2 regions of the Paenibacillus sp. FSL R7-0652 genome follow, and region 2 is predicted to be linked to the other one. Evidence: riboswitches for the same ligand, from Rfam matches in the RefSeq annotation. Region 2 holds a riboswitch; the other holds the start of a gene.
What was found. Region 2 has a riboswitch for glycine ahead of sdaAB (L-serine ammonia-lyase, iron-sulfur-dependent subunit beta). Riboswitches for the same ligand answer to the same signal wherever they lie in the genome.
Positions count from the first base shown of each region.

Region 1: linked by a shared signal. The riboswitch ahead of gcvT (glycine cleavage system aminomethyltransferase GcvT) and the one ahead of sdaAB (L-serine ammonia-lyase, iron-sulfur-dependent subunit beta) in region 2 are both predicted to bind glycine.

Region 1 is NZ_CP152001.1:5,070,534-5,086,659, reverse strand. It holds gene MKY97_RS22245 (iron-containing alcohol dehydrogenase) at 1-258, shown strand, start outside; gene MKY97_RS22240 (protease) at 533-1,069, shown strand; gene MKY97_RS22235 (flotillin family protein) at 1,154-2,710, shown strand; gene MKY97_RS22230 (PRD domain-containing protein) at 2,874-3,728, shown strand; gene ptsG (glucose-specific PTS transporter subunit IIBC) at 4,017-6,071, shown strand; gene MKY97_RS22220 (HPr family phosphocarrier protein) at 6,150-6,425, shown strand; gene ptsP (phosphoenolpyruvate--protein phosphotransferase) at 6,418-8,130, shown strand; gene gcvPB (aminomethyl-transferring glycine dehydrogenase subunit GcvPB) at 8,475-9,992, opposite strand; gene gcvPA (aminomethyl-transferring glycine dehydrogenase subunit GcvPA) at 10,079-11,434, opposite strand; gene gcvT (glycine cleavage system aminomethyltransferase GcvT) at 11,431-12,573, opposite strand; glycine riboswitch at 12,864-12,987, opposite strand; gene gcvH (glycine cleavage system protein GcvH) at 13,334-13,723, shown strand; gene MKY97_RS22190 (PTS mannitol transporter subunit IICB) at 14,167-15,612, shown strand; gene MKY97_RS22185 (BglG family transcription antiterminator) at 15,680-16,126, shown strand, end outside.
Region 2 is NZ_CP152001.1:532,090-548,215, reverse strand. It holds gene MKY97_RS02620 (ABC transporter permease) at 1-114, opposite strand, end outside; gene MKY97_RS02615 (ABC transporter permease) at 116-832, opposite strand; gene MKY97_RS02610 (ABC transporter ATP-binding protein) at 829-1,743, opposite strand; gene MKY97_RS02605 (HAMP domain-containing sensor histidine kinase) at 1,839-3,320, opposite strand; gene MKY97_RS02600 (response regulator transcription factor) at 3,419-4,102, opposite strand; gene MKY97_RS02595 (alpha-glycosidase) at 4,424-6,184, shown strand; gene sdaAA (L-serine ammonia-lyase, iron-sulfur-dependent, subunit alpha) at 6,460-7,413, opposite strand; gene sdaAB (L-serine ammonia-lyase, iron-sulfur-dependent subunit beta) at 7,403-8,092, opposite strand; glycine riboswitch at 8,200-8,353, opposite strand; gene MKY97_RS02580 (sigma-E factor regulatory protein RseB domain-containing protein) at 8,722-9,813, opposite strand; gene MKY97_RS02575 (HAMP domain-containing sensor histidine kinase) at 9,830-11,326, opposite strand; gene MKY97_RS02570 (response regulator transcription factor) at 11,323-12,045, opposite strand; gene pstB (phosphate ABC transporter ATP-binding protein PstB) at 12,366-13,121, opposite strand; gene pstA (phosphate ABC transporter permease PstA) at 13,135-14,022, opposite strand; gene pstC (phosphate ABC transporter permease subunit PstC) at 14,025-14,933, opposite strand; gene MKY97_RS02550 (phosphate ABC transporter substrate-binding protein PstS family protein) at 15,079-16,011, opposite strand.

The DNA.
Region 1 (16,126 bases), 2.1 Mb from region 2:
CGTTTCAAACGTCTCGCGATTAATGTGTTTGATGTGAACCCTGAGGGTAAATCAGACAGACAGATTGCCGAAGAAGGAATCGATGCGCTGAGCAAGTTCTGGACGTCCATTGGTGCACCGAACCGATTGGCCGATTATGATATCGATGACAGCCAGATTGAAGTTATGGCGGATAAAGCGATGCTGTTTGGACCTTTTGGTAACTTCAAAAAACTGCAGCGTGAAGATGTAGTATCCATCTACAAAGCTTCTCTGTAAGTGGGAGCTGAAATGCTCGCCCTGTTTAAATACGTTTAAAATAGCAGTAAAAAAACGCAAGCTTCTATCTGGAGGCTTGCGTTTTTGTGCTGCTCTGAATACGCGCGAGAGAGGGAAATGGAGCATTCGTTAAGATTGTCATGATAATACCCATTAGCGGCTTCTGAATACAGCTTAGGAAAGATTTTGAAACATTTTGCCTGGAAGTACGTATTTATTTACATGTGGAATGCACAGTTGGGAGAACACGCAGCGCAGAGAGGAGGAAGAGGGGATGGAAGCAATTTATTGGGGATGTCTCATCGGAGGCGCCGTTTTTGCTATTGTAAGCCTTGTACTGGGTGATTTGATTGACGGGCTGCTGGATGGTGCCTTTGAAATGCCTGGTGTTGATTTTTTCAAACCTGTTGTACTTGCAGGGTCCATTACTGCTTTTGGCGGTGCAGGTATTCTGCTAACGCGGTACAGCTCACTCAGTGTGATGTCGAATCTAATCTTATCCCTATTGATCGGTATCGCTGCAGCCATGCTGGTATTCTTCGCATACATTAAACCGATGCGTAACAGTGACGTATCCATTGGTTTCTCGATGAAGGAGTTGTCGGGAAAAATCGGAGAGATCACGATTCCGGTACCTGCGAACGGATTTGGTGAAGTGATGATTCGTTTTGCATCCGGTAACACCATTCAGACCGCATCCAGCTTTGAACAGCTCCCCATTGCGGCGGGAGCACGAGTGGTTGTCATTGATGTGGTGGATGGCGTGCTCCGTGTATCCGAATGGGAGAAAGATGTACTTAAGGAAGTGTAAAGGTCAGCAGGTTTAGTTATACGATTATGGATCGCTGACAATCTAAGAGATTCAAGTACTTACGAGATAAGGGGAGAGATGTGAATGACAGCTAATTTGGATTGGGATGTATTGTTGATACCTATCGTGGTTGTGGGTGTTATTTTGATTTTGGGATTGGCATTTTGGGCGAGATACAAGACGGTTGGTCCGGATGAAGCCATGATTGTGACAGGTTCATTTCTGGGAAGCAAAAATATTTCAGAAGATGAATCAGGTCGTAAAATTAAAATCGTGCGCGGCGGCGGTGCGTTTATTCTGCCCGTGTTCCAGCAGTCCGAATTTATTTCGTTACTGTCACACAAGCTGGATGTATCTACACCGGAAGTGTACACCGAACAGGGTGTTCCGGTTATTGCAGACGGTGTGGCAATCATCAAGGTTGGAAGCGCTGTAGAGGACGTTGCCACAGCTGCTGAGCAATTTATCGGTAAACCGGTAGATTCACTGAGAGGTGAAGCACAGGAAGTGCTGGAGGGGCATTTACGGGCCATCCTGGGTACGATGACGGTGGAAGAGGTATACCGGAACAGAGATCGTTTTGCACAAGAGGTGCAGGGCGTGGCAGCCCGGGATCTGAAAAAGATGGGTCTGCAGATTGTTTCCTTCACCATCAAGGATGTTCGCGACAAGCAGGGGTATCTGGATGCGCTCGGTAAACCGAGAATCGCAGCTGTAAAGCGGGATGCCGAGATTGCCGAAGCAGAAGCAATGCGGGATGCTCGAATTCAGAAGGCAAACGCAGAGGAACAAGGACAGAAAGCCGAATTGCTGCGTGACACCAACATTGCTGAAGCAGCCAAAGAGAAAGAATTGAAAGTAGCAGCCTTTAAACGTGATCAGGATACTGCCAAGGCGGAAGCCGATCAGGCGTATCATATCCATGAAGCACGTGCGAGACAAACAGTTGTTGAAGAGCAGATGAAAGTTGAACTCGTACGTAAAGAGCGTGAGATCGACCTGCAGGAAAAAGAGATTACGGTTCGTGAGAAACAATATGACGCAGAAGTGAAGAAAAAAGCGGAGGCGGATCGTTATGCCGTTGAGCAGGCTGCGGAAGCGGACAAAGCAAAACGGATGCGTGAAGCCGATGCAGTTCAGTACTCTATCGAGACCCAGGCCAAAGCAACAGCCGAGCAAAAGCGGCTTGAAGGTCAGGCCATGGCGGATGCAGAACGGGCCAAAGGTACAGCCGATGCAGAAGTTATTCGTCTGCGCGGTCTTGCAGAAGCGGAAGCCAAGGAAAAATTGGCTGAGGCGTTCCAGAAGTTTGGCGAAGCTGCAGTACTCGATATCATCGTCAAAATGCTGCCTGAGCTGGCTGGTAAAATTGCTGAGCCAATTTCCTCCATTGACAAGTTGACGGTGGTTGATACAGGTAAAGGTGAAGGGGCTGCACGTGTCAGCAACTATGTAACGGAACTGATGTCGACGGCACCTGAAATGCTGAAAAGTGTATCCGGTATCGACGTGGAGCAGCTGATCAAAGGGCTGACCAAAACGAAAACACCTGCACCAGTGGCTGTCCATTCAACCGAACCTGTGAAAGCAGCTCCGTCAACGATCGACAGCATTGTGGAAAGAAGCGAAAGCAAAGAGTAAGGAATGGCATTGTGTTCCAATGCTCGTCTATTGACCTTAAGGCGGATTTTTGTTACTTTTTAAGCGAGACGTCCGGCGCGGTTTGCCCGCTCCGGATGTTTTTTGGTTTGTAACAAAGATGTGTGCAGCACATCCAAGATGGTGTGAAAAAAGAGGTGCAAAAATGAGCAGCCTGCATGTAGATAAAGCGCTAAATAATAATGTAATTATTGCACAGCATCCTGAGCACGGCGAAGTTGTGGTGATCGGCAAGGGTATCGGCTTTAACCGGAAGCCGAGTGATGACATCCCACTGACCGCTGTGGAGAAGATGTTCATTTTGAAAAACCAGCAGGAACAGGAGCAGTATAAGCAGCTTCTTCCGCAGGTGGATGAAGCTTTAATCGAGATTATTAACGAAGTCATCACGTATATCGCAGAGCGTACGGATGTTCCGCTCAATGAACATATTCATATTGCTTTAACGGATCATATTTCTTTTGCGTTGAAGCGCAAAGAGCAGGGCATTGTCATTCAGAATCCATTTTTATATGAAACAAGGGAAATTTACCCGGACGAATATCGGATGGGCGAATATGCGGTTCGCTTAATTAAGGAAAGGTTAGGCGTGGATCTGGGGCAGGATGAGATTGGTTTTGTTGCGCTGCATATTTACAGCGCGATGACGAACCAGAATATATCCCAAGTGCGCGAGCATTCGCAATTAATTACGGACTTGGTAAATCTGGTTGCGGACCAGCTGGATTATTCTTTTGAAACGCAATCCTTGGACTACTCCCGTCTTTTAACTCATCTTCGGTTTGCCTTGGAGCGCATACGCCGGGGAGACAAGGTGGAAGAGCTTCATAAGCTGGATTCTCTGCTTAAATTGGAGTATCCCGAAATGTACTCGCTTGCATGGAAGCTGACCAAAGTGATGGAAAAACGGTTGAAATTACCCGTTTATCCGGCAGAGGTTGGTTATTTAACCATACATCTGCAGCGGCTGAACCAGCGGAAAGAAGAAGAGAATAAGTGAAATCATATCAGAAATTTTAGCGAAATCACGTTTTTTTCTGTAAAGGCTTGCAATGCATCTAAAGTGGTGCTACAATGGTGACCGTAATCAAGCAACTGAATAAACATAAGCGACGTGTTACTGACTCGATCAGGCATGAGTTAATTAGAGTGTGATTGTTCTACCTTTTTAAGGGTATGCTATACCCTGAGGTTGGCACAGTTCACTTTTATTAGTTCATGCCTTTTTTGTGTTCCCTTGCTTGCATCACGACATACAGACTCATTATGAAAGGAAGAATACGACGCGATGTTTAAAAAGCTTTTTGGTGTACTGCAAAGAGTAGGTAAAGCTCTCATGCTGCCTGTAGCGATCTTGCCAGCCGCAGGTTTGCTGCTCGGAATCGGTAACATGCTGGTAAATGAGGACTTCCTGCAATATGCAACTGCGCTCGATACCCCTTGGGTAAACTCGATTGCAACCATCATGATGAACGCAGGTCAGATCGTATTTGATAATCTGGCATTGCTGTTTGCGGTCGGTGTAGCCGTCGGGCTCGCTGGCGGTGAAGGTGTAGCAGGTCTTGCAGCGATCATCGGTTATCTGGTCATGAACGTGACTTTGGGTTCCGCAGTAGGTGTCACACCTGCCATGATTGGCAAGGTGCCGGGTTATGCAAGTGTCCTGGGTATTCCTACATTAAGCACAGGGGTGTTTGGAGGTATCATTATCGGTATCGCCGCAGCACTGTGTTATAATCGGTTCTTCAAAATTGAACTTCCGTCTTACCTTGGATTCTTCGCAGGTAAACGTTTTGTTCCGATTGTCACGTCAGTAGTCTCTCTTCTGTTAGGGCTGCTGCTTGTAGTCATCTGGCCGCCAATCCAGAACGGATTAAATACGGTTTCTCACTTCATGGTAGATACCAGCCCGACCTTGTCGGCCTTCATCTTCGGTGTCGTAGAGCGGTCACTGATTCCGTTCGGGCTGCATCACATTTTCTACTCCCCATTCTGGTTTGAGTTCGGTGAGTATGTGAACAAAGCCGGCGATGTGATTCGCGGAGACCAGAAGATTTTCTTCAGCCAGCTGCGTGATGGCGTTGCGTTGACTGCGGGAACGTTCCAAGTGGGTAAATTCCCGTTCATGATGTTCGGTTTGCCAGCAGCCGCACTTGCGATGTACCATGAAGCAAGACCTGAGCATAAAAAATATGTGGCAGGTATCATGGGTTCAGCTGCACTGACATCGTTCCTGACAGGGATCACTGAACCACTTGAGTTCTCATTCTTGTTCGTAGCACCAATCTTGTTTGCTGTACACTGTATCTTTGCAGGTTTGTCTTTCATGACTATGCAGCTGCTTGATGTTAAGATCGGGATGACCTTCTCCGGGGGCTTTATTGACTTCCTGATCTTTGGTATCATTCCAAACCGCACGCCATGGTGGGACGTTATTATCGTCGGTCTGATCCTTGCCGTGATCTATTACTTCGGTTTCCGATTAATTATCCGCAAGTTCAATCTCAAAACACCAGGACGTGAGGAAGCATCTGCGGAAACGGCATCCGGCGGTTCTTCAGGTTCCACGGACGATCTGCCTCACAATATCCTTGAAGCCTTTGGCGGCAAGGAGAACATTAAACATCTGGATGCATGTATCACTCGTTTGCGGATTGAAGTCAATGAGAAATCCAATGTGCAGAAAGATCGTTTGAAACAATTGGGTGCATCTGGTGTGCTTGAAGTGGGTAATAATGTTCAAGCCATCTTCGGAACACGTTCCGATACGATCAAATCCCAAATGCAGGATATCATTGCAGGGCGTACGCCTGCACCGACTCCGGCTGCTGATGTTAAACCGACTCCTGAAGAGGAGAAAGCAGAAGGAGAACAAGGTGAACGCATTGTGGCAGAGGATATCGTCATGCCAGTCAATGGTGAGCTGATGGATATTACGAACGTACCTGACCCAGTCTTCGCTGAAAAAATGACAGGTGACGGGTTCGCAATTCTGCCACATGACGGAACGATTACTTCCCCTGTGTATGGTAAAGTATTTAATGTATTTCCAAGCAAACATGCCGTAGGTATTATGTCAGACGGCGGCAAGGAAGTGCTTGTTCACATAGGAGTTAACACGGTGAAACTGAAAGGTCAAGGTTTCAACGTGCTGGTTCAGGAAGGTGACCTTGTATCTGCAGGCCAACCGATTATGGAAGTGGATCTGGAGTACGTGAAAGCAAACGCTCCGTCCATCATTTCTCCAGTGATTTTCACCAACCTGCCAGAAGGCTCCACCATCACGCTGAAGAAGAGCGGCGTGCTCAAAGTTGGCGATCAGCCGATCATTGAGATAAAATAAGAACTGTTCCAAGCGATGGCAAGCAAGTGTAAAAATATGCAATGCCTAAACCAAACTACTGAAAGCGAGATGATTGTAATGCAACAAACATTCAGAATTACAGACGAAGATGGTATCCACGCACGTCCAGCGACAGCTTTGGTGAATACAGCAAACAAGTTCAAAGGTGCTGAATCCTTCGCAGAAGCTAACGGTAAAAAAGTAACATTGAAATCGATTCTGGGCGTTCTTTCCCTCGGTCTGGAGCAAGGTGACACGATCAGCATTATTGTTGAAGGTGAAGGCGAAGCAGAAGCACTTCAAGCTTTGACTGACGTTATGGTTAACGAAGGGTTGGGCGAAATTAATGCTTAATGTTTCCGGGATCGCGGCTTCGGCGGGTATTGCTATCGCCAAGGCGTTTATCTTGGAGCATCCTGACTACTCTGTAGAAAAACGCCAAATCAACGACGTTGACGCAGAGATCGCCAAACTTGACTCAGCTCTGGGTAAATCCCGGGCTGAGCTTGAGGCGATCAAAGAGCGTACTTTACAAGAGCTTGGCGAGAAAAAAGCTGAAATTTTTGCCTCACACTTGCTCATTCTGGATGACCCGGAACTGATTGATCCGGTGAAATCAAAAATTGCCGATGAAATGGTGAATGCAGAGTTTGCTCTGAATGAAACAGCTTCCCAATTTATCTCCATGTTCGAAAACATGAAGAGTGCATACCTGCAGGAACGTGCAGCGGATATGCGTGACGTAACCAAGCGTGTGCTAAATCACTTGCTTGGCATCGACTTCATGAGCCCGGCTGAGATCAGTGAAGAAGTGATCGTGCTTGCGGAGGATTTAACACCTTCCGATACAGCTCAATTGAACCGTCAATATGTTAAAGGTTTTGCAACCAACATTGGTGGACGTACTTCTCACTCTGCCATCATGGCTCGTTCCCTTGAAATTCCGGCTGTTGTCGGAACCAAGGACATTCTGGCTCAAGCGAAACAGGGTGACCTGATTATCGTTGATGGCCTGGATGGGCATGTTCTGGTTAACCCTACAGACGACGTCGTTGCTGAATACCGTGCCAAACAGGAACAGTATGATGCACAGCGTGCGGAATGGAGAAAACTGCGTGACGAACCAACCGTAACGGTAGACCATGTTCATGTGGAACTGGCTGCAAACATTGGTACGCCGAACGATGTAACAGGGGTATTGGAGAATGGCGGCGAGGCTGTAGGCTTGTACCGTACCGAGTTCCTGTACATGGGCAGAGACAAGCTTCCTTCCGAAGACATTCAGTACAATGCTTATAAAGCCGTACTTGAAAAAATGGAAGGCAAACCGGTTGTTGTGCGTACGCTCGACATCGGTGGAGACAAAGAGCTTCCTTATCTCGATCTGCCAAAAGAAATGAATCCATTCCTCGGCTTCCGCGCAGTTCGTCTGTGTCTGGACCGTCTGGATATTTTCCGTACACAGCTGCGTGCTTTACTGCGTGCAAGTGTACATGGAAACTTGCGTGTCATGTTCCCTATGATCGCAACACTGGGTGAATTCCGTGAAGCCAAAGCTGTCCTGCTCGAAGAGAAGGAAAAGCTTGTCGCTGAAGGGATTGCTGTTTCCGACAGCATTCAGCTCGGGATCATGGTCGAAATTCCTTCAACTGCTGTAATGGCGGATCAATTCGCCAAAGAAGTGGACTTCTTCAGTATCGGTACTAACGATCTGATCCAGTACACGATGGCTGCTGACCGGATGAATGAGCGCGTATCTTATCTGTATCAGCCTTACAACCCAGCCATTTTGCGTTTGGTTAAAATGGTTATCGATGCAGCGCATCGTGAAGGTAAATGGGTTGGCATGTGCGGTGAGATGGCAGGAGACGAAACAGCAATTCCACTGCTGCTTGGTCTTGGACTGGATGAGTTCAGCATGAGCGCAACTTCCATTCTGCCAGCGCGCAGCCAGATCACCAAGCTGTCCCGTGCGGCCATGCAGGAACTCGCTGCCAAAGCTTTGGAAATGCAAACCGCTGAACAAGTGGTTGAACTGGTTCAAAGCATTCAAGCGTAATTTTGCCGGAGTTTCCTCCGGATTTAAGGTCTTCTTTTTCCGATAAAGGGCTGCTTCCATGCAGCAGTATTGCCGGTTTCCACGAGTAGTGGGGGCCGGCTTTTTTTGTTATGCTGCGCGTGAAACGATAGTTGGTGCTGCAGGTTAAAACGATAAAATCCCCTTGTAAGAAAGGAGATGGAAGCTCTCTTTCCTTACAAGGGGAGTACATGGAGTAAACCCACTAAAGGATTTTAATATCACGTTGGCTATTTTTTACACTTGAACGGAGTCAGAGTCATGGAAAAACTTATAGTGAATCTATCCACCCGGGTGGGCTTGGTATAATCTCTCGTTCAAGTTGTTTAGCTGCAGGCGCAGTTTAATACAGGTTTACGTGCTGCGGTCGTTTCATCCAGACGAGTAACTGGTGTACCATAAGGAGCGTTAAGCACCAATTCAGGTGTTTCTTCCGCTTCTTTGGCAATGCGGATCATCGTATCAATAAATCCGTCCAGCGTTTCCTTACTCTCGGTTTCAGTAGGCTCAATCATAATACACTCTTCCACATTAAGCGGGAAGTAGATTGTTGGCGGATGATAACCAAAATCGAGCAGACGCTTTGCCACATCCAGCGTGCGCACACCATACTGTTTCAGGCCGCGGCCTGACATAACAAATTCATGTTTGCATACACCCGGATACGGAATCTCGTAGTGAGGCGCCAGACGGGCCATCATATAGTTGGCATTCAGCACGGCGCATTCGGATACACGGCGCAAACCTTCCGGTCCATAGGTTCGAATGTAGGCATAGGCACGTACCAGAATGCCGAAGTTTCCATAGTAGGCTTTCACGCGGCCGATGGATTGATCTCCTTCGTAATCCAGAGCGTACACACCTTGTTCATTCTGAACAACCATCGGTTTAGGCAGGAACGGGATCAGACGGCTTTTCACGCCGACAGGCCCGGCGCCTGGTCCGCCACCGCCGTGAGGGGTGCTCATCGTTTTGTGCAGGTTTAGATGTACAACATCAAATCCCATATCTCCGGGACGCGTAATGCCCATTATGGCATTGGAGTTGGCTCCGTCATAATACAGCAGGCCGCCAGCTTCGTGCACGATGGATGCAATCTCTTGAATATCCTTCTCGAACAAACCGAGTGTGTTCGGATTCGTCAGCATCAGAGCCGCGGTATCCGAACTAACGGCTGCACGCAGCGCTTCCAGATCGACCAAACCGTCTGCACGCGAAGGAATTGTCACCGTTTCGAATCCGGCAACGGCTGCACTCGCCGGATTGGTACCATGCGAGGAGTCAGGTACGATTACTTTCGTACGCAGTTCCCCGCGACTTTCGTGATAAGCCCGGATCATCATCAGCCCGGTCCATTCTCCGTGAGCTCCGGCAGCAGGCTGCAGCGTTACGGCATCCATACCTGTTAGACCTGCAAGATCATTTTGTAAGGTATAGAGCAGTTCAAGCGCACCTTGAAGGCTGGATTCATGCTGATACGGATGTATTTTGGCAAAACCGCTGTATCGTGCTACATCTTCGTTAATCTTGGGATTGTATTTCATCGTACAGGAACCGAGCGGGTAAAATCCGTTATCTACCCCGAAGTTGCGGCGGGACAATGCAGTGTAGTGACGAATGACGTCAACTTCAAACACTTCGGGCAGGGCCGCCGCTTGGGAGCGAAGCATTTCCCGGGGAATCAGCGTATCAGCTTCCTGACGGGGAACATCACATTCAGGCAGGGAATAAGCCACGCGCCCAGGGCTGCTCAGCTCGAAAATCAATGTCTGCTCGGGAGCGTCAGATGGCGTTGACGGCACGGCTTGGGAACTGCCCGTGCTTTCAGGAGCTTGTGAGTCCATGCCATTCTGATGATTCACTGCCTGACTTGTTTTAGGCGTTTCAGATAAGCCGCCGTCAGCCGCTGCTTTTGTGGTCGTATTTTGAGTCACAGTGATCCCTCCAATGCACGTGCGAATTCGTCAATCTCTTCTTTGCTGCGTCTTTCAGTAACCGCGATGAGCATATGTCCCGCAAGCTCCGGGTACTCTCGGCCCAGTTCATATCCTCCGATGAAGCCGGCCTTCAGCAGTTTCAGCTGGAGGGCATCCAGATCCAACCCTTCAGGAAGCTGAATGACGAATTCGTTAAAAGTAGGAGCAGTAAAAGTCAGGTTCACGCCTGGAATGGCTTTAAGCGTATTCCGTGCATAGTGACTCTTCTGCAGATTAAGATCGGCGACATCAATCATGCCCTGTCTCCCCATGGTGGACATATAGACCGAAGCACTGAGCGCCAGCAGCGCCTGGTTCGAGCAGATGTTGGATGTCGCCTTTTCGCGGCGGATATGCTGCTCGCGGGCCTGCAGTGTCAGGACGAAGCCGCGTTTGCCGTTACGGTCAGTCGTCTGGCCGACGATCCGGCCGGGAATCCGGCGCATGTGAGCCTGAGACACGGCGAAGTATCCGCAAGTCGGTCCGCCGAGCGAAGCGGCGATCCCAAGGGGCTGCGCATCGCCTACAACGATGTCGGCACCCAGCTTGCCTGGAGCTTCCAGCAAACCAAGCGACAGCGGGTTGGCGCTGACCACGAGCAGGCCTTTGTGCGCATGCACAAGGTCGGCGGCCATTTTTACATTTTCCACAGCACCGAAGAAGTTGGGACTCTGAATCATCACTGCAGCGGTATCATCCGAGATGGCTGCCTGCAGAGCATCCCAGTCCGTCACACCGTCCTTATAATCAATCTCGACAATCTCCAAGCTCAAGCCATGCGCATAAGCCTGCAGTACCTGACGGGATTCGGGATGAACGGTGCGGGATACGATCAGCTGTTTGCGGCGTGTGGCTGCTGCAGCCAGATTGCCTGCTTCTGCAAATGCCGTTGCACCGTCGTACATGCTGGCATTCGCCACGGCCATGCCTGTCAGCTCACAGATATAGGATTGAAATTCAAAGATCGCCTGCAGCTCTCCTTGACTGATCTCGGGCTGATAAGGGGTATAGGCAGTGTAGAATTCTGATCGGGAAATGACATGGTTGATGACAGAAGGGATGTGATGGTCATAAATCCCTGCGCCAAGGAAACTGGCATGTGTCTCAAAGTTGGCATTGGAGCCAGCCTGCTTCGACATATGGCGTGTTAATGCGTATTCGTCCAGCTTGGAGGAGACAGGCAGCTCGCCCTGATAACGAATCTCTTGCGGGATATCCTTGAACAGATCTTCGAGCGTATCCACACCGATTGTGTCGAGCATCGCGCTCTGGTCCTGTTCAGTCATGGGAATGTAGCGGTGCTTGCTCATGCTTGTTCAGCTCCTTGGATGGGGGTCTTTGACGGACGCGGCCGTTTATGAAAAGGGGTTCTGACGACCTCGGCTTTGAGCTTCTTGCCGCGAATCTCGATTTCCAGTGGTGTACCGAGTACAGCATATTTGCTGTCAATCAAGGCGAGGCCGAGATTACGCTTCAATGTTGGTGACTGCGTGCCGGTTGTGACTTCGCCAATCTGTATCCCATCGGCATAGATCGGATAGTGCGGCCTCGGGATACCGCGTTCCAGCACCTCAATGCCAACCAGCTTGCGGGCAGGACCGTCCTTTTTCTGCTGTAACAAAGCTTCATGTCCGGTAAAAGGCCCGGTCTCAAGTTTCACAAACATGCCTAAACCAGCCTCGAGTGGAGAGATCGTTGGAGACAGCTCCTGACCATACAATGGCAGCTTGGCTTCAAAACGCAGCGTATCACGTGCGCCCAGACCGGCCGGGATTAATCCCGAATCAGCACCTGCTTCCATCAGCCCGTTCCAGATGACAGCAGCCTGTTCAGCTTTGACATACAGTTCAAACCCATCTTCACCGGTATATCCAGTGCGTGACAGCAGCAGTTTGACTCCGCATACCTCGGCATTTTGGATAAAGCGGAACGGTTCAATGGAGTTTGCATCTGTATTTGTGGCTGTAACCTTGCTTATAATCTCGGCGGACAGTGGACCTTGAAGTGCCAGCAGGGCCGTTTGCTCCGAATCATTAGTCATGTTCACACCAGGAACGATATGTTCCTGCAGCCATGCCCAATCCTTGTCGATATTGGAGGCATTAACAACCAGCATGTAGTGCTTCTCTGCGAGTTTATAGATAAGCAGGTCATCTACGACACCGCCATCCGGATAACACATCAAGGTATACTGTGCCTGACCTGGTACAATTGCAGTCACATCATTCGTCATCATGCTTTGTAAAAAGGCTTCTGCCTGTTCGCCGGTTACAGTGAATTCGCCCATATGGGACACATCAAACAGACCGGCACGCTCACGCACTGCCTCATGCTCTTTCTGAATGCCGCTGAACTGCACCGGCAGTTCCCAGCCTCCAAAATCAATGCAGCGTACACCTTCATACTGCGCATATAGGGGGAACAGTGGGGTTCTCAACAAATCGGACATCTAATCACCTCGTCATAGGCCGCATTCGGGCCGAGTATCGTGAAATGTACGTAAGTATTTGATCCATAGATTATGAAAAAAACGGCCAAGGCAGTCGATTCTTGCTTCCTGTGTTTCTTTTTTGGGGAAAAAGGAAAAGGACAGGCCAAAGAACCGGCATGCCTTATAGCACGCTGTATTCTTAGGCTCTGTCCCTTGTACCTGAGAGTTACCCCGCCGTGTATTCAGGCAGGTTTCCCCTTGGGTGATCATAACGTCCATACCGGACGATTAGATGCTCTCCAGAGTTGCGTCCTGTAAAAGTCCTTTTGCCTGAGAGATTCACCTCCGCTTGTCGGCAGGTTTACTCCTTCGGCGCCGCTTTGTGTACATCCCCGAAACGGGCGTACAGGCAGTCTCTCCCTTTACATTCATCCGCGGTTCGTACGTAGTTCTAATGGACTTCAGTTGCTCCTTTCATTAAAACGTGAATCTGATGGCGATGTCAAGAACAATATCATGCAATTTATTTCAAATACGAATATTTTATATTGAGAATAACTTAATGTTCGTTTATTTTAGAAGAGTGCGCTTACTATGTTAATATTCACCATTATATGTAGAAAGAGTGCTGCTTTGTTACAAGAGTTAAGGCAAGGATTTCAAATAAATTGTGAGCTATCTTGACATTTGAATCCGAAATATCTTACGCTGTTGTTTGGGGAAAAGGTGAAGGTCAAAGATCGCATGCACTCATTAATGAAAAGCGAGGCGGATATCGATGAGCGAATTAAGAAGTGATTTCCTTTACAGTGAAGAGCACGAATGGGTGCAGACCGTAGGGGAGGATACCGTACGTATCGGCATTACCGAGTTCGCGCAGCATCAGCTGGGTGATATTGTGTTTGTTGAACTGCCTGATCTTGAAGCGAATGTTAAAGCAGAAGACAGCATCGGTACCATTGAATCGGTAAAAACAGTGTCAGACCTGTTTTCGCCAGTCAGCGGTACAATTATTGCAGTCAATGAAGCACTGCAGGACTCGCCTGAACTGGTAAACAGCTCTCCTTATGAAGAAGGCTGGATGATTGAAATTCGTGTTGATGGCGATGTATCCGCTGCTTTATCTGGACTGCTGAATTCAGATGCATACCGTAAACACATCGAGTAGAAGATGAGTTTTTATTGAATTGGTTTGTTTGTACTTATTAACATATACGTCATCACATAATCATAGAAAGAGTTGTTCTCCAGACCTGCGTAAGCTGTTCAGCTTATGCAGGTTTTTTAGTGTTTTTTCGGGTGGATCGGGAGGGGAATCCAGCAGCAGCTGCTTAGATTCAGAATGAAATAACGGTAACAGAAGAAGCAATTATGTCTCTTTGTGAGCTGTATATGAACAAAAACATTAGCAGTTAAACCCTTACATATCAAAGGTTTAAACAGATATTCCAAAATAAAAACGATTACATAATCTAATGCTGTCATCATTGTTCATGACGAAAGTACGCTTTCATTTGATTGAACAGGAGAGGTTTCTCGCTTAGGATTACAGCAGGGATAAGTGATAGCCCTTTCATATGAATAACGACTTGATTCAAGGAGGATAAACCAATGAGCAATTTGGACCAAACGTCCAATTCCAAAGGTGGGTTACGTGTCGGCGTGCAGCGTTTTGGACGATTCCTGAGCGGCATGGTCATGCCTAATATGGGAGCGTTTATCGCTTGGGGATTAATTACTGCCATGTTTATTAAAACAGGATGGTTCCCAAATGAGACATTAGAGCAGCTTGTAGGCCCCATGATTAATTATTTGCTGCCGCTCTTGATCGGTTACACCGGAGGTACAATGGTGCATGGAACACGGGGCGGGGTCGTCGGGGCGATTATGACCATCGGTGTAATTGTGGGTAGTGACATTCCAATGTTTCTCGGGGCCATGATTGCGGGGCCATTCGGGGCATGGGTGATCAAGAAGTTCGACAAATCGGTTGAGGGCAGAATTAGAGCCGGCTTTGAAATGCTGGTCAACAATTTCTCGGCAGGAATCATCGGCGGTATCTTAGGCATCATCGCTTTGTTAGGTATCGGACCTGCCGTGGAGGCGATCAGTAAAGTATTGTCTGCAGGCGTACAAGGTTTGATGAATCTGGGCATGCTGCCGCTGGTCAATCTGATCATCGAACCGGGTAAAGTGCTGTTCCTGAATAATGCGATTAACCATGGAATTCTGACACCGATCGCTACGGATCAGGCCAGAGAATTAGGTCAGTCAGTGCTTTACATGCTGGAGTCTAATCCAGGACCGGGGCTGGGGATTTTGCTGGCATACTGCTTCTTCGGACGCGGCATGGCAAGGTCATCTGCACCTGGTGCGGTAGTGATTCATTTCTTCGGCGGGATTCACGAAATTTATTTTCCATACATCCTGATGAGGCCGATTCTGATTTTGGCTGCCATCGCTGGAGGTGTAGCGGGTACATTAACTTTTATGCTGACAGGAGCAGGCTTGGTATCGGCACCTTCGCCGGGAAGTATCATCGCTTATTTCCTTTTGACACCAAAAGGGGGGTACATCCCGATGCTCGCAGGGGTTATCGTGGCAGCCCTTGTTTCCTTCCTGATCGCATCGCTGCTGCTCAAAACGGGCAAACAGAAGGATGAAGATCTGGATGCGGCATCCAGCCGGATGAAAGACATGAAGAGTCAAGGAAATACAGCAAATGCGGCCATTACATCGGGTAACCGTGAAGCGGACACAGCAGCAGCTTCGACTGTAAAAACGGATGTGAGCAAGATTGTTTTCTCCTGTGACGCCGGAATGGGTTCAAGTGCGATGGGGGCTTCGATTCTTCGCAAAAAGATGAAAGCCGAAGGCATCGACGTTACCGTAATCAATACGGCGATCAGTGAAATTCCACAGGATGCAGATGTTGTTATTACACAAAAAACATTAACAGATCGAGCGCGTACAGTTGCGCCGAATGCAGAGCATATATCCATTGACAACTTCCTAAAAAGCCCGGAATACGATGCGCTTGTTGAACGTTTGAAGTAAGCAGGAAACAACCTGCAATCCAGCTTCAAACCGGGCCAGCCGTTTTCCAAGAGCCGGAGGCTGAGACATGAGTATTACCAAAAGACAACGTGAAATTGTGGAATTCCTGCTGGAACATCCCCATGAGGTCACAGCCGGCGAAATCGCCGTTGAAGTAAAAGTGAGCACCCGTACGGTTCATCGTGAGCTGTTAATGATTGAGCAGTGGCTTGAACCGCTCGGAATGCGATTGGAAAAAAAGTCGGGAACCGGAATCCGTATTGATTCCGGTTCAGATGACCTCAGTACACTGCGTCAGCAGCTGGAAGGTCATGAATATATAGAATTTACGCCGGAGGAGCGTAAGCTCTTCATGCTCTGCATCCTGCTGGATGAGGCCGAGCCGGTCAAGCTGCTGGCACTAGCTTCCGATCTGAAAGTGACCGTGTCCACGGTCACCAATGATCTGGATGATCTGGAGTCACGCATACAGCAGGCAGGGTTGAGGCTTGTTCGAAGGCGAGGGTACGGCGTC
Region 2 (16,126 bases):
AGATAACAGACCGATGAGCAGCGCGATCAGTGGACTGATCAGAATCAGAAGCCAGACAGGAGATTTTGCCATTTTCAAACGTTCGGCAGATAAAATACGGAAGTAGGCTTGCATATTAGGCCACATCCTTCCGGCTGAAGTGCATCATACCCATCAGCATAATCAAAATTCCTAAACCTGCGCCCATCCCTGCGTATAGATATGCATTAGGGGCACTCCAAGCCATTTGAGCCCATGCCAGCGGGAACTGGGGAGAGATGGACAATGCGAACATACCGGTAATGGCAAGAATAATGCCGAAGGTAACCGGAAGCGCCTGATTTTTGGATACCAGCGTAAGCCATAATTCGATCGATAGTACCGGCAGTGCACCAGCCAGCGGCATGAGCCCCAGCTTCAGCGCCTGTGACCACGGTATTTCTTTTGCATCAAAACCAAGCACTAGGCCCAGTCCAACAATACCTACGCTCAGCAGCAGACAGGAGATGATAAGCAGCAGACAGGCCATCAGAAACTTGGCCAGATAAACGGCCGATCTGGGAATCGGCATCGCCAGCAGCTGCTTCCACGAACCCTGATCATGCTCGATACCAGCGATCATGGAGCTGAGAATGGTCGCACCCAGCATTAAAGCGAGCGGCACAAACACAATAACATTTCCAAATAATCCTCCCCACAGATTCTCTGCATACTGCTCTTTCAGATAATCCAGCCTCAATCCAAAATTCAAAGCCTGCATGGCTGTTAAGCCAATGGGGGCAAGAAACACGAGAAACCAGATGCCTTTGCCGCGAATTTTGAGCCAATCCGCCGATAATGCACGCCCTGTCATATGGAAGCCCCCTCGCCAATGACACGCATGAAGAGATCTTCCAAAGACTGTCGTTGTTCCTCCACCCGGTATACATCATGATCCTGCTCGATCAGACGGCGCACCAGCAGTGCAACTGCATTATCATCCATGTAAGGGAACGTTAGTGCGGCTCCCTGTCTCTGACCGAATTGTCCCTGTTCACGAGCCAGCTTCATTGCTTTTTCCGGTTCGGATACCGTTAGTCTAATGGAACTTCCCGTCTGACTGTGCAGACTTGCAATCGTATCCTGCAGCACCATTTTGCCATCCCTGATGATGCCGACCCGGCTCGCCATCTGCTCAACCTCGCTCAGCAAGTGGCTGGATACAAGGACTGTAATCCCATGCTCCAGCGGCATCCGTTTGATAAGCTCGCGGATCTCCTGTATACCCGCCGGGTCCAGTCCGTTTGTTGGCTCATCGAGAATAAGCAGTTCCGGGTCGCCCAGCAGAGCGCTGGCAATACCGAGACGCTGTTTCATCCCGAGAGAGTAGCCTTTTACAGCACGTTTAGCATCTTTGGTCAGATCAACGATGGACAGCACTTCAGCAATTCTTGATTTGGGCACATTGATAATACGCCGCAGCACTTCCAGATTCTCTACCGCATTCAGATGTCCATAGTAGGAAGGATACTCTACCAGGGAGCCTACACGGCGCAGAATATCCATCCGTTCCTTGCGAATATCCTTGTCGAAGACTCGGATGACACCTTTGGTCGGTTTGATCAGGCCGAGCAGCATGCGGATGGTTGTTGTTTTACCGGCACCATTGGGACCGAGGAAGCCGTAAATATCTCCCTTTTTAATATGCAGTTCGAGTTCACGAACCGCTGCACGGTCCTTGTATGTTTTCCATAAATTCGCTGTTTGAATAATATTTTCACTCACGATTAATCACCTCGGAACTATCGTAATCCTCCAAGGTTAAAGCAAGCATGGGTCCAAGTTTAAGTTTAGTTTAAAAAGTAGACATGCTTCCCTATTCAAAGCGCACGTTCATCCTCTTTGCCGCTGTAGAGATAGGTGCGAACACCTGCTTCGGAGCTGTCTACCCGCTTACGCAGGCCCATCTCACGAATCAGAAGGTCCACGATGGATAGGCCAAGTCCAGTACCCTTGGTTCCTGAATCCGGCTGCATACCGGGTCCGCGATCTTGGATTACTACAGCAGTCCGTCCCTGTACCTGTTCGGTGGATATGCGGATATACTTTCCGCTGGCCGCATGACGAACTATATTTTGAAACAAATTATCCAGCACACGACGCATACCCTGCTCATCCACCTCCCAGATTAACGGATCATCCGGCAGATCAATATCGATCTCGAATTCCTCTTTCTCCCACACCGGATACCATGATGCCGCCGCTTCTCTAACCATACGCAGCACATCTTTCTGCTCCAGCTTCAATGTATATCTTCCGCTGGTCAGCAGATTATACGAAAGCATATTGTCGATAAGCTCACCAAGATCCTGCATTTTATTCTCCATACGACTCAGCGCACGGATGCCCTGCTCGCTGAGGTTTTCTTTATGCAGCGCATGCATATGACCACGAATAACTGTTAGCGGCGTTCGCAAATCATGTGATAATCCTGCAACCAGCCGTTTGCGAAGCTGTTCCTCCTCCTGCTCACGCTGGCGGCTGTCTGTTAACTGATACACCATCTGGTTAAAGGATTCCTCCAAATGTCCGATCTCATCCGACCTGCGGATTTCCACCGGGAGCGGTATGCCCTCCTTACTCGGAGCAATCATCGCTGTCTGCAGACGAATCAGCCGCTTGCGGATTTTAGCGAAGAACAGTACGGACATCACGATAAATATAATAAAAACAATCAGCATCACAGCACCGAAATAGATAAATTCGAGCAGTCCATTATCGGATGAACTCTGGAGCAGGTCACGGGGAACTTCGATCACCATAAAACCTTGTCCTTTGTCTTCATTCTCTCCTCCAACATATGCAACAACGGTTAGAGGATCACGATTTAAAGCTTTTTTCATGAACTGTACCGTAAAATTTGCTGTCCATACCGCAGGAATTCGAGTCTCTTCTGATCTTCCGGTTACCAGTTCCCACTTCAGTATGACATCCGAATTAGAAGCCTCGGACATCCCTTTTGAAGTTCCCGAAGTGTTCAACGACTTTTGCTTGGACACCTCAGCTTCTGTACCCCCAAGCACCAGTGCCGTTTTCCCGGAAGCATCCACACGATACATGGCGGACTTCGGGTAACTCTTCTGCAGCTGCTTCATCCGTGAATCAATAGTTTGCCCTGAAGCCCCATCCAGCTTTTTCGATTCTATTGTCCACATATCCGTAATCAGTTGCGAATCACCATAAGGTGCATCTTCAACAGGTTTTGCATTGCTGATAATTACAACAAAAACGGTGGCTACGAGCGGTACCACAACAGGCACAAACAGGACAGCTGCCAAAATAAGAAGCATGTATCTGGACATAAGAGATCGCCCAAATTTCAGTTTCTGCCGGACTGGCTGTTCCGTGCTGCTGTCTCTGTCCCGCTCAGACTTCTTCGCCTTTCGCTTCCTAAACCAGATCATGGCTTCTTCACGCGATATCCCACGCCGCGCACCGTCTGAATAATAACCGGATTAGCCGGATCAAGCTCCAGCTTCTCGCGCAGGTGCCGGATATGCACCATCAATGTTTTGTCTCCGTCCAGATAAGACTCATTCCAGACAGCCTCATAGATCTGTTCTTTGGTACGAATCATGCCCATATGCCTGAGCAGATAAGCAAAGATATGGAACTGTTTCCCTGATAAAATAATCTCCTCTCCCGTCTGCTCATTAACGATCCGGTTATCCTGCTCATAGATCGAAAGGTGCTCCAGCCTAAGGACGTTATCGCTGGATACCGATGCACCTGCCTTGCGAAGCTGAACCTCAATCCGCGCAGCGAGCTCGTCCGGGTGGAACGGCTTGGTCACATAATCATCGGCAAAATCAAGCCCGTGCAGCTTATCATCAATGGATGTCCTGGCCGAGAGCATAACAATGGGTATGGCAGGATGTTCTTTTTTTAGCCGCTGACCTACTGTAAATCCGTCCAGTCCCGGCAGCATTACATCCAGTATCACCAGAGAACACTCCGCTGCGGCTTCGGATGCTCCTTCACCGCTTCCAAGCCACACGACCTCATATCCGCGTTCCTCCAGGTCTTCTCTCACCCATGCTGCAATTTCAGTATCATCCTCAATGTATAACAGTTTGGTTTTCATCTATGTATTCGTTTCCTTTCCATACCCTTTGGGTTAATGATATATCTGGACATTCTGCACAGCTGCAGATCCTCAGAGCTAAAGCGCACTGTCTCAAGATTAAATGCCAGCCCGGCTGCACAAGCTACACTGTCTGCAATCACTGAAAAGTTCAACCAGTTCAATGTTTCTCGCCTGGAATCAACCTCTATGACTTTATACGTTCCATTATAACGCAATCCGCTGTCACGTAATATGAGGCTGTCTCATTCAGTAAAGACGAATCTACATAGCAAATCCATGTTTTGTATAACTATTTTAGATCTGACGGGAGGAATTTACATGCTGCTCGAAGCCATCTTTCATCAACCCAAACGGAACTGGGCCTATGCCTATGACCAGGATACCATTCGTCTGCGACTGCGGGCCAAAAAGAATGATCTGACCGAAGTTTTTGCCCTGACAGGGGATAAATATGCATGGGAAGAAACCCGGGATATGGTTCCTCTGACCAAATTCACATCGGACTCCATGTTTGATTATTACGAAGGGGAGGTCAAGCCTCCGTATCACCGTTTGAAATATGCTTTTCTGCTCAAAAATGAAGATGAAAATATCTGGATGACCGAGACGGATTTCCAGGAAGAAGAACCTGATGATCCGGGCCGCATGTTCCAGTTCCCTTATATTCATGCCGGGGCTGTATTTACACCTCCCGCCTGGGTGAAGGATGCGGTTTTTTATCAGATTTTCCCCGAGCGTTTCGCAAACGGCAACCCTGAAATCAATCCCAAAGAGGTCGAACCCTGGGGCGGAGAACCTACACCATTTAACTTCTTTGGTGGTGACCTGCAGGGAGTCATGGATCATCTTGATTATCTTAGCGACTTAGGTATCAATGCGATCTATTTCACCCCAATTTTTGAAGCGAGGACCAATCATAAATACGATACCGAGGACTATCTGCGCGTAGACCGTCATTTCGGTGATGCGGATACCATCAAACGATTGGTAAAGATGTGCCATGAACGTGGTATCCGTATACTGCTGGATGCCGTGTTTAACCATTCCGGCAAAACATTTGCTCCGTTCCTCGACGTACAGAAGCATGGTGCCGCATCTAAATACAAAGACTGGTTCCATATTCACGAGTTCCCGTTAGACGTGAAGGATGGCATTCCAACCTATGAGACATTCGGATTCGAAGCACATATGCCCAAGTTGAATACGGAGAATCCGGATGTAAAGGCATATTTGCTGGAGGTAGCCGAATATTGGATCAAGGAAGTTGGCACAGACGGCTGGCGTCTTGACGTAGCAGACGAAGTAGACGATGCCTTTTGGCGGGATTTCCGCCGCGTTGTCAAAACAGCCAACCCGGATGCTTATATTCTGGGAGAAATATGGAATGAATCTTCTGCCTGGCTGCAGGGCGACCAGTTCGATGCTGCGATGAACTATCCGTTTACCGCTGCTGTGAATGGATTCTTCGTTGAAGATAAAATGCACGCTGAACAATTTGCCAACTCGATCGGCCGCCAGTTATCAAGATACCCGCTTCAGGCAAGCGAGGTCGCATTCAATTTGCTGGACAGTCACGACACTCCGCGGCTGTTAACCCTGTGCGAGGGTGATCAGCGCAAGATGAAGCTGGCTGCATTGTTCCAGTTCAGTTATATGGGAGCTCCTTGTATCTATTACGGTGACGAGATCGGGCTGGACGGTGAACATGATCCGGGATGCCGCAAATGTATGGAATGGGACGAAGCAAAGCAGGATCGGGAGCTGTTTAGCTTTTATCACAAGCTGATTGCCCTGCGTCATGCTCATCCTGCACTGCGCGCTGCGGGAACCGTTCGTTTCCTGCAGGCCAAGGCAGGAGGCAGCCAGCTTGTAATGGAGCGGCAAAGTGACGAGGAGCGCATTCTGATTCTGTTCAACCGTTCGGAGGAAACAGCCATCGTTGAACTGGAAGCAGGGGATCAGCCATGGACCGAGCTGTTTGAAGGCAGCCACCGGACTGCCCTGGAAGATGGTGTACTTGCCATAGAACTCCCTGCCTACGGATATGCGGTGATGCGTACCGAGTTAGAGAATACCTAGAAGAGTGAGCAGGTCAAAACCTGCAGGTGTAAGATCATTCAGATCACGCATTTGAATTCTGTACACGTTTGATCGCCAACTCCAAGAAAGCGTGCGGGATCCTGAACTTTCAGGGTCCGGCACGCTTTCTCGGATTATAAGGTACTGAAATGTTTAATTTCAATCAAACAAAGGTGAACAGCTGATCGTTCATCGGCTGTTCACGCGGCTGCCTATAGTCAGGCACGATTCGGACACATCTTATCGATCAATGACCTTTAAACGTATTGGTGATCTTACTCAGAAGCGGTTTCTGATGTTTCTGACGCCTTATGTGCCGTACCAGCTGTCTCTTCAGATTCTGCACGCTTCGCCTTGGGTTTAGCCAGCTTCTCCATCATTTTACGACCCGTTGGTGTCTGGGCCAGCCCGCCCTGCGCTGTCTCGCGATGACGGCTTGGCATAGCGCTGCCCACCTCCAGCATGACATCGATAACTTCATCAGACGGGATGGCACTGCGAACACCAGCGAGCGCCATGTCAGCCGCAGCCAGTGCCGTAACGGCTCCAAGTCCGTTACGAACGATGCACGGAATTTCAACAAGCCCGGCTACGGGATCACAGATGAGGCCCAATGTATTTTTTAAAGCCAATCCAACGGCATGCACGACCTGCTCCGGTTTACCGCCTCTCAGCTCCACCATCGCACCGGCAGCCATGCCAATCGCAGAACCAACCTCTGCCTGACAGCCGCCTTCCGCACCGGAAATAAATGAATTGTTGGCAATCACATATCCGATGGCTCCGGCACAGAACAGTCCATTCACCAAGTGTTCATCAGTCCAGCCGAAACGCTCCTGCGAACTGATGAACACCCCCGGAATGATACCGCAAGATCCCGCCGTTGGCGTAGCCACGATACGTCCCATTGAAGCATTCACTTCAGATACGCACAATGCATAAGCCATAGCAAGGGCAGAGGCATCACCAGAACATGTTTCCCCTTGGCGAATATATTCGGCCATCTTTTTCCCGTCTCCACCTGTCAGTCCACTGCGCGAGGTTGTATCTTCTGTAAGACCTTTGCGAACGGCTTCCTTCATTACCTGATAGTACTCCGACATCTGCTTCACCACGTCTGCTTCCGGTGTGTTCGTCTCCTGCACCTGCTCTTCAATCATCAGCTGCGCAATCGTTTTGGACTCCGCTGTGCAGATTGAGTTTAACTCATGCAAATGTTTAAATCGCATTCGGGTCAACCCCTCTCTTCAGATCAATCACACGAATATCCAGCACATGATCCAGTGAACGGAGTTTCTTCAAAACCTCTTCACTCGGAGGTGCATCCATTTCCATCGCCGTTAAAGCTTCACCATCGCGCGCCTTCCGGTCCACCTGCATGTATCCGATATTCACGCCGGAGGAGCTGATCGTTGATGTCACAGATGCGAGCACTCCTGCCTTATCCGCATGACGCAGGACCAGTGTCGGAAACTCCCCGCTGATCTGTACACGAAAGTCGTTCAATGCATGTACAGATACACTGCCTCCACCAATGGAAGCCCCCTTTAAAGAGCATTCCCGATCACCGTGCCATAGTTCAATTTTGACCGTGTTCGGATGAGGAGCCGGCAGACCACTCGTGTAGAATTCTACCTCCATACCCGCTTCAGCCGCATACTGCTCTGCATCGGGAATGCGAGGATCATCTGTAGCATAATCGAGCAGGCCCCCGATCAGTGCGAGATCAGTCCCGTGCCCTTGGTAGGTATCTGCAAATGAACCATACAGGGTAAGCCTTGCACGTTCTGGCGTACAGCCCAACCATTGACACGCAATTCGGCCCAGTCTTGCGGCACCGGCTGTATGTGAACTGGATGGCCCTGTCATCGACGGACCGATAATTGAAAAAACATCTTTAAATCGCACCTTATAACCCTCCAATTAGTTTCGTCATCGTCATTCAGACAATACCCGCCACTATGTTCCTTGATCTACTGAATGATGACAATAAAAAAGGACAGAAGAAGGCCGTTAGCCCTCTCTCTGTCCTTGATACCTGAGAGTTTCATGATCACAGCACCGGGCAGAACAGGATCAAGTACATTCCAGTACACGTCTGTTCGCCGGCTGAAGAATCATATACCCCTTGGGTGGCGCTTCTTTCGCGCACTCTCCAGAGCTGCGTCCAACGATGGTACATTTACCTGAGAGATTAACGATTATGCCGGGTGCATAATCGCTTGCTCCTTCGGTGCCTTAAGCCTGCCTATACATTCCAGTTTCGGCATCTGCTGTATGCAGCATATCGATTGGTAACATATTGAATCAGCCCGCTCAGGTCTCTCCCGCTCGTTATCATTCGCTGTATTCTTTTATTTCATTACGAAATTTCAAGTGTTGGCATTCATTCAATCATATACAGAGTAATATGACGCACTGCATATGTCAACAAAAGTGACGTAATCTCAAAGCACTTCATTTTTCTCTATATTATATGCGCTTTTCATTAGGATTGTTCGATGCTTGTTCCATATCTTTCATACCCGGAATACGACTTACTTTGCTTTCGGAATCTGAAGAGCTTCTGCCCATGCCTGCAGTTTCTCCACTGTCCATGAATCATTCTCACCCATGATCGAGTAACGCATGCCCTTCTCACTCCATGACAAGTTGCGGATGATAGACATATACGAACCTTCCGTATCGCGAATACTTACCTTCTTTTCCTCTGGCAGCAGGTCCTCATCTACGTTTTCCTCTGGTGCTGTGAATACAGTCATACTGATCTCCGGCTTGTTATCTTTCACATAGTATAACGTCACCTCATCCCGGCCGTGCTCACCCATGGACGAAGTCAGCTCAATTCTGGACAATTCCATATCTTGACCAACGTACTGCAGGAAAGCCCCTCCAACGGCCTTCTCTGCCTCTTCGAGAGATACCTCTTTGTTATTCATCACATCATTCATTTTTTTCACTTCCACATCTGCCGGAATGTCCAGCTTGAACGTTTCGTCCGTGAACTCGGGATTGTAATCAATCCGGTCATACAGAACTTCTGATCTGGTATCCCCATACGTACTGGTCGCTTTGACAATCATCCACTTTTTGGGGTTTATCCAATACTCGGACGAAATGGACAGTGAATTCTCGTCCTTCGGCGTTAGTTCAATATGGACCACCTCTTGACCTTGAAGCTTCTCTTGACCCAGCATCTTCACGTTATGCGTATCACGCATCCGCTCCAGCTGATCTACCAGCATCTGCTTCTGGGTTTGGTTAGGCTCCTGCTGGAACGCGGATGAATCCATTGAAAATGCAGTTTTTGCCTCTTTCTCATAGATCAGAACCTCTGATCCGTTATGAACAGCAGAGCTTACATTTCCATTATCATCTGTCTCAACCCGCTGCTGTCCTGTTTTTCCATCTACCCATTCCTTCACCTTTATGGTGTTCGTAATCTTCTCATCCGTCCACATCTTTAACACACCTTCTGCATAGTAGGACGCCGGCTCCGACTCGGCAGTAATAATTTTTTCAATCATGTCATCCCCTGACATACCAAGCAGCTCCTTTTCTGCACAACCTGCAAATAGTGAACCTGCGATCAAGACTGCCCCTATCAACTTCCATCCGTTTTTAATCATAAATCATCATCCTTCCTTAGATTATATCCAGTGTTTCATCCGGGTTCCTTCTTTCCGGCAATCGGCAAGCAGCTGCAGTACCGTATTGTTCAGAGGACCACATACGTATATCCCCTCCGTGTTTTAATGCGATTCTTCTCGCTATGCTTAATCCTAATCCAGAGCCTCCTGCATAACCGCCCATCTGCTCTTTGTGATATTGAACGTACGGCTCAAAAATCCGCTCGAGCTGTTCTGCCGGAATAGGAGGGCCTTCATTGTGCACGACTATCAGTGCTGCTCCGGTTCTGTACGCATCCAGTTCCGCGCCCAGGGATGGATCGACCCATCCGGGCAGTTCCGCTTCGGAATCAATTACAGCGAGCCCGATACTCCCTTGGGGCGGAGTGTAGCGAAGCGCATTATGCACCAGATTATCAGTCAGACGCATCAGTGATTCAGGATGAACCCGGTAATCGTGACTTGTACGTACAGACATCCGCATATTGTAGTTTTCACGTTCCGCAAGTTCTCTGTAACTGCCAAGCAGCATTTCGAAGAACTCTTCTCCTTCTACCTCAACCATAGCCAGCTCTGAATCACCAGAACCTAGTGCTGTATACGTTTCAAGCTCTCCTATCATCCGTTTCATACGCTCCACATTTCGAGCAATAACCTCTTTATATTCCTGTCTTTCTAATCGTTTGGAGCCTGTATCCATACTGAGTGCTTCCGCGTAAGCACTGATCGACATCAGAGGTGTCTTTAGGTCATGAGACAGAGAAGCCACAATCATCTCTTTTTCTTTTTGCTGCTTCTCCACTTCCATCTGAGACTCTCTGATGGTCTGCTGCATTGCATCAAATTGCTGTAACAACATACCCATTTCGTCACTGCGAACGCCGCCCCTTATCTCATCCGGTCTTTCTCCACGGGCAAACGCGTCCATCCTGTTCATCAACATCTTCATAGGGAAGAAAAGCTTGCGGGATAACAACCACAACACCGTTCCGTACAAGATAACAAAGAATACAACTGCCCCGCTGATCACCCAGATTGTTCGAATCGATAATCCTTCCAGCCAAGCTTGACGCAGCATCGTTATTTCATAAATTCCTGCCAGTTCCCCTTGATTCCAGACCGGTTTTTTCAGCGAAAACGTGCGATGGCGCATCTGCAGGTTATACAGGTTCCGATATAATTCAGAGCTTCTTACTGTATATCCACTTGTTGACCAAGCATTTCCGCCAGAAGTGTAGACCCGAATACCAGAGGGCAGATATAGATTGAAACTCAGCTGTTCGCTGGCAAGGGCAGATAGAGTTTGATTACGCCCCGGGGATTGCAGTGAGTACAGCGTTGGATCATTCAGCACCTTCTCTATCGGAGCAAGGCGTTCGGTCAACTCCACATACTCCCCTACTGCACGCTGATTCTCATAATAATTGTATAAGGAAAACAAGGCCCAGCCTGCTGCCACAGGCAGCAGCATGACAATCAGGAAAGCAAGCATCAGCCAATATTTCAGCCTCATTCGACCCGCTCCCCGATAAAACGATAACCACTTCCCCATACGGTTTGAATCCAGCGCGGCTGGTGCGGCTCGTCTCCCAGTTTTGCTCGCAAACTTTTGATGTGCACGGTAACTGTGCTGGAGCTTCCTTCAGCCGATTGACCCCACACATGTTCGTAAATTTCTGTTTTCGTGAAAGCCCGATTTGGATGTGAAGCCAGAAGAAGCAGCAGTGCTCCTTCTTTTCCCGTGAGCTGCAGTTCCTCACCGTGCAGTTTCACCTGTTGATTTAACGGGTGAAGCGTCAATCCATCATTGTATTGCAGAAGAACAGAATTGGATGGAGAACCGGAGCGGCCCCCTTGATACCGCCGATATCTGTTTAGATGGGCTTCGATCCGAGCCGTAAGTTCCGCCAGACTGAAAGGTTTGGTAATATAATCATCCGCGCCCAGGCCGAGACCTTTCAGCTTGCTTTCCTCCTGCGTACGAGCACTCATGATCAATACCGGAACATCGCTGATTAACCTGACATGTTTACACACTGTAAATCCGTCCATCTCCGGCAGCATCAGATCCAGCAGTACAAGATGATACTGTCCGTTTTTGAAATCTTCCCAGCTCTCCAGTCCGCTTGACGCCCAGGTCACTGCATACCCTTCACGGCGCAGATGGTCCATCAGAATACGGGCAATTTCCGGGTCATCTTCTACCAGCAGTATGTTATCCTTGTCTGTCATTGCACTTTCATCCTCCCATGACTAAAGTGTAGCGAAGAATACGTATGATTCCGCAAAGTTTATACTTTCTTTATAATTACAGTACAGTACGTACCTCAAATTGTTAGATCGTACCCCAAAACAAAAAAGAGCCCCCTGAACTTCAGGACGCCCGAACAGTACATCACATCACAATGCCTCTTCATAACTCGTATAAACATAATTGATTTCTATTTATCCTAGCACGGCCTCTCCCATCTGGCAAACAATCCCAAGTATTCAGAATTCACAAAAAGCCCCCGGATGCATTGATCCAGGGGTTCCGTCTTCTTCTTATGATGTTATCCAAAACGACCCATAATATATTCCTGCGTCAGACGGTTGTCCGGATTGGTAAAGATATGTTCTGTTTCCCCATGTTCAACCAGACTGCCGAGATAAAAATAAGCCGTATAATCCGAGATGCGTGCCGCCTGCTGCATGTTATGGGTGACAATAACGATCCGCAGCTCCTGCTTCAGCTCCGAGATCAGTTCCTCGACCTTACCCGTCGATACCGGGTCAAGAGCGGACGCTGGCTCGTCAAGCAGCAGAATCTGTGGGTCAACAGACAGCGCGCGTGCGATGCAGAGACGCTGCTGCTGACCACCCGAGAGTGCCAAGGCTGACTCATGCAGCCTGTCCTTGACCTCATCCCAGAGCGCGGCGCGGCGCAAGCTTTTTTCCACAATTTCATCCAAATCCTTTTTACTCTTCGTACCGCGATAGCGGGGGCCAAATGCGATATTGTTGTAAATGGACTTATGAAAAGGGTTTGGCTTCTGCCACACCATGCCGATCTTCTGACGAAGTTTGATCACATCCGTACCCGGCTCATTCAGATCGTTACCATCCATCCAGATGTGTCCCTCCGTGCGTGAACCGGCAATCTCATCATTCATCCGGTTCAATGAACGGAGAAATGTTGATTTACCGCATCCGGACGGCCCAATCAGGGCCGTTACACTGGCTTCGGGAAAAGTCAGGCTGATCTGTTTCACGGCCTGAAAATGCCCATAATATATGCTTAACTGTTCCGTACCAAATGGTATGGCCATGTAGGGTTCCTCCTTATTTCGAAGCTGTCATCCGGCGGTAAACCACCCGGCCGATCCAGCGTGCACTCAGATTGAAAGCCAATACCAGAATGACCAGCACGGCAGAAGCACCTGCTGCGATTTCTTTGGAATCCGGCCCAATGCCTTCACTGTTGACTTTCCAGATATGCACCGCTAGTGTTTCCGCAGGGCGCAGCGGGTTAATCGGTGACCTTGGGCTTGTCGGATTCCAATCCGTAAAGTCCAGCGGCGGACTGCTCATACCCGCAGTAAACATCAGCGCTGCGGCTTCACCAAAGATCCGGCCAGAGGCCAGAATGGTCCCTGTGATCAAGCTCGGCAGTGCCACAGGCAGCAGGATGGACGTAATGATTTTCCATTTGGACAAACCTAGGGCAAGCCCTGCTTCTTTCTGCTCTTTAGGAACAGCCCGGAAGGCCTGCTCCGTCGTACGGACCATCAGCGGCAGGTTAAATATGGCCAGTGCCATTGCACCCGATAACAGGGAGAAACCAAGGCCAAACGTATTGACGATCAGCAAAAGTCCAAACAAACCGATAACGATCGACGGGAAGGATGACAATACTTCGACAACCAGACGAATGAAACTTGTAATCCGCCCCGGTTTGGCGTATTCCGCCATATAAATACCTCCGCCCCAGCCGAGCGGGATCGTAATAATCAATGTTAGAACGAGCAAAAATACAGAGTTAAAGAGCTGCGGTCCGATACCGCCGCCGCCTTTGAGCAATTGCGGTGCACTCGTCAGGAAGTGCCAGTTGATCTGTCCAATGCCCCGGAACAGAATAAATCCGAGTAAACCGAGCAAAAGCACAACAATGAAGAGAGCCAGAATTACGATGACAACTGTTGCAATTTTATCCGCTGTTTTTGGCTTCATTCTCATACCCGGTTCCTCCTTTCAAGCAGGCGAACCAGAATGACAAAGACAAAGGTCATTACCAGCAGGACAAGCGCCATGCTCCACAATGCATTGTTATGAACAGAACCCATCGTGGTATTACCCATACTCAGGGTGATTACACTTGTTAATGTTGAAGCGGATTCGAGCAGGGATTGCGGTACATGCGGCGCATTACCGATAACCATCTGTACTGCCAAAGCCTCACCGAACGCCCGAGCCATACCGAGAACAATACCTGTCAGCAAAGCGGGAAGTACTGTCGGAATGATTACGCGATAGATCGTCTGCCATCGTGTGGCACCGAGCGCATAAGAAGATTCACGCAGACCTTTGGGTAGAGCTGACAGCGCATCAGCCATAATGCTGGTTACGGTAGGCAGAATCATCACGGATAGAACCAGACATCCGGCTGCAATTCCGATGCCGGCTCCTCCGAAAATACTGCGCAGCATAGGAACGATTACACTCAGACCGATAAATCCGTATACAACAGACGGAATACCGGAGAGCAATTCAATCGCAGGCTGCAAAATCTTTTTACCTTTACCGGGTACAATCTCTGTCATAAAGAGTGCTGCACACAGACTAAGTGGACTTGCAATTAAAGCTGCCAGCAGGGTGGTTGTGAATGAACCCGTGATAAACGGCAATGCACCATATACTGCAGGCTCACCTGCCGGATTCCATGTTTTGCCGAATAAAAATTCACGCAGACTGATGCCATCCTGGAAAAAGGTCGATAACCCTTTGGATGCCACAAAATATACGATGGAAAACATGACAACGATCAGGAACACGACACATATCGACGTATAAATCCGTCCCGTCCACTCTTCCCAGTAATGTTTCTCTCTCAAGGGCCGGCGTGGTTTCAACTTGCTGTTCATCACCGTTCCCCCTTCGGTCTGTTCCATAACAACCATCCTTCTATAGTGGAATTAGTGCAAAATATGGGAAAGTTATTCAGCAAACCGCGTAAAGAGGCAGGACATGGGTCCGCCTCTTTCGCTGTATGCGCAAGTCCAAAGCGTGTTACTGAGTCACATTACCTGCTGCATCGCGTTTTACTTTCATGCCGGATACCGGAATGTAGCCCAGATCCTTAACGTCTTTTTGTTGGATTTCATCACTGAGCATATAGTCGAGGAATGCTTTTGTTGCCGCATCCGGCTCACCTTTTGTATACATGTGCTGATAAGCCCATACCGGATATGTTCCTGCTTCTACGTTCTCGACTGTAGCTTCAACACCACCATATTTCAGAACTTGCAGGCTGTCATCCAGGTAAGACAGAGCCAAATAACCAATTGCTCCTGGCGTTTCAGCTACAAGTTTCTTAACTGTACCGGAAGAATCCTCTTGAATTGAACCTTGAATATCTTCTACTTTCGTTCCAAGCGCAAAGTTCTCAAACGTTGCACGTGTACCGGAGCTGCCTGGACGGTTAACAATGACGATGGCTTGGTCTTTACCGCCAACATCTTTCCAGTTCTTGATTTTACCGGAGAAAATATCAACCAGTTGTTCTTTCGTCAGATCCGTTACACCTGCATCTTTGTTGCTTACGGGTGCGATGGCTACGACTGCTACTTGGTGATCAACCAGTTCTTTAGCTTTCGCTTCGTCTTTCAACTTCTCTTCTGCAAAAACGTCAGAGTTACCGATTGTGGCTTGTCCTTCGGAAACCTGTGTCAGGCCCGTACCACTACCGCCACCTTGTACTTGAACCATTACGTTCTTATATTCATCAACTGCCATAAATTTTTGTCCAGCTTGCTCTACCAGAGGCTGCAGTGCTGTTGATCCAACAGCCAGAATGTTACCGCTGAGTTCAGCAGCAGCACCTTCTCCTGATCCACTGCTTGCGGCTCCATTTGTCGTACCTGCGTCGTTTTTCGATCCGCATGCTGCAAGCACCAGTACGAACGTTAAGGTCATCAAAATAAACGGCAACTTTTTAAACATGTTTTGTTTTCCTCCCCCAATGTAGTGATGGCGTTTTGTGAATTTGTGTGATCACCATCAACTCTTTAATCATTGTAATTTCGGTATGTCATCTGAAAATCAATGTTTTGTAAAC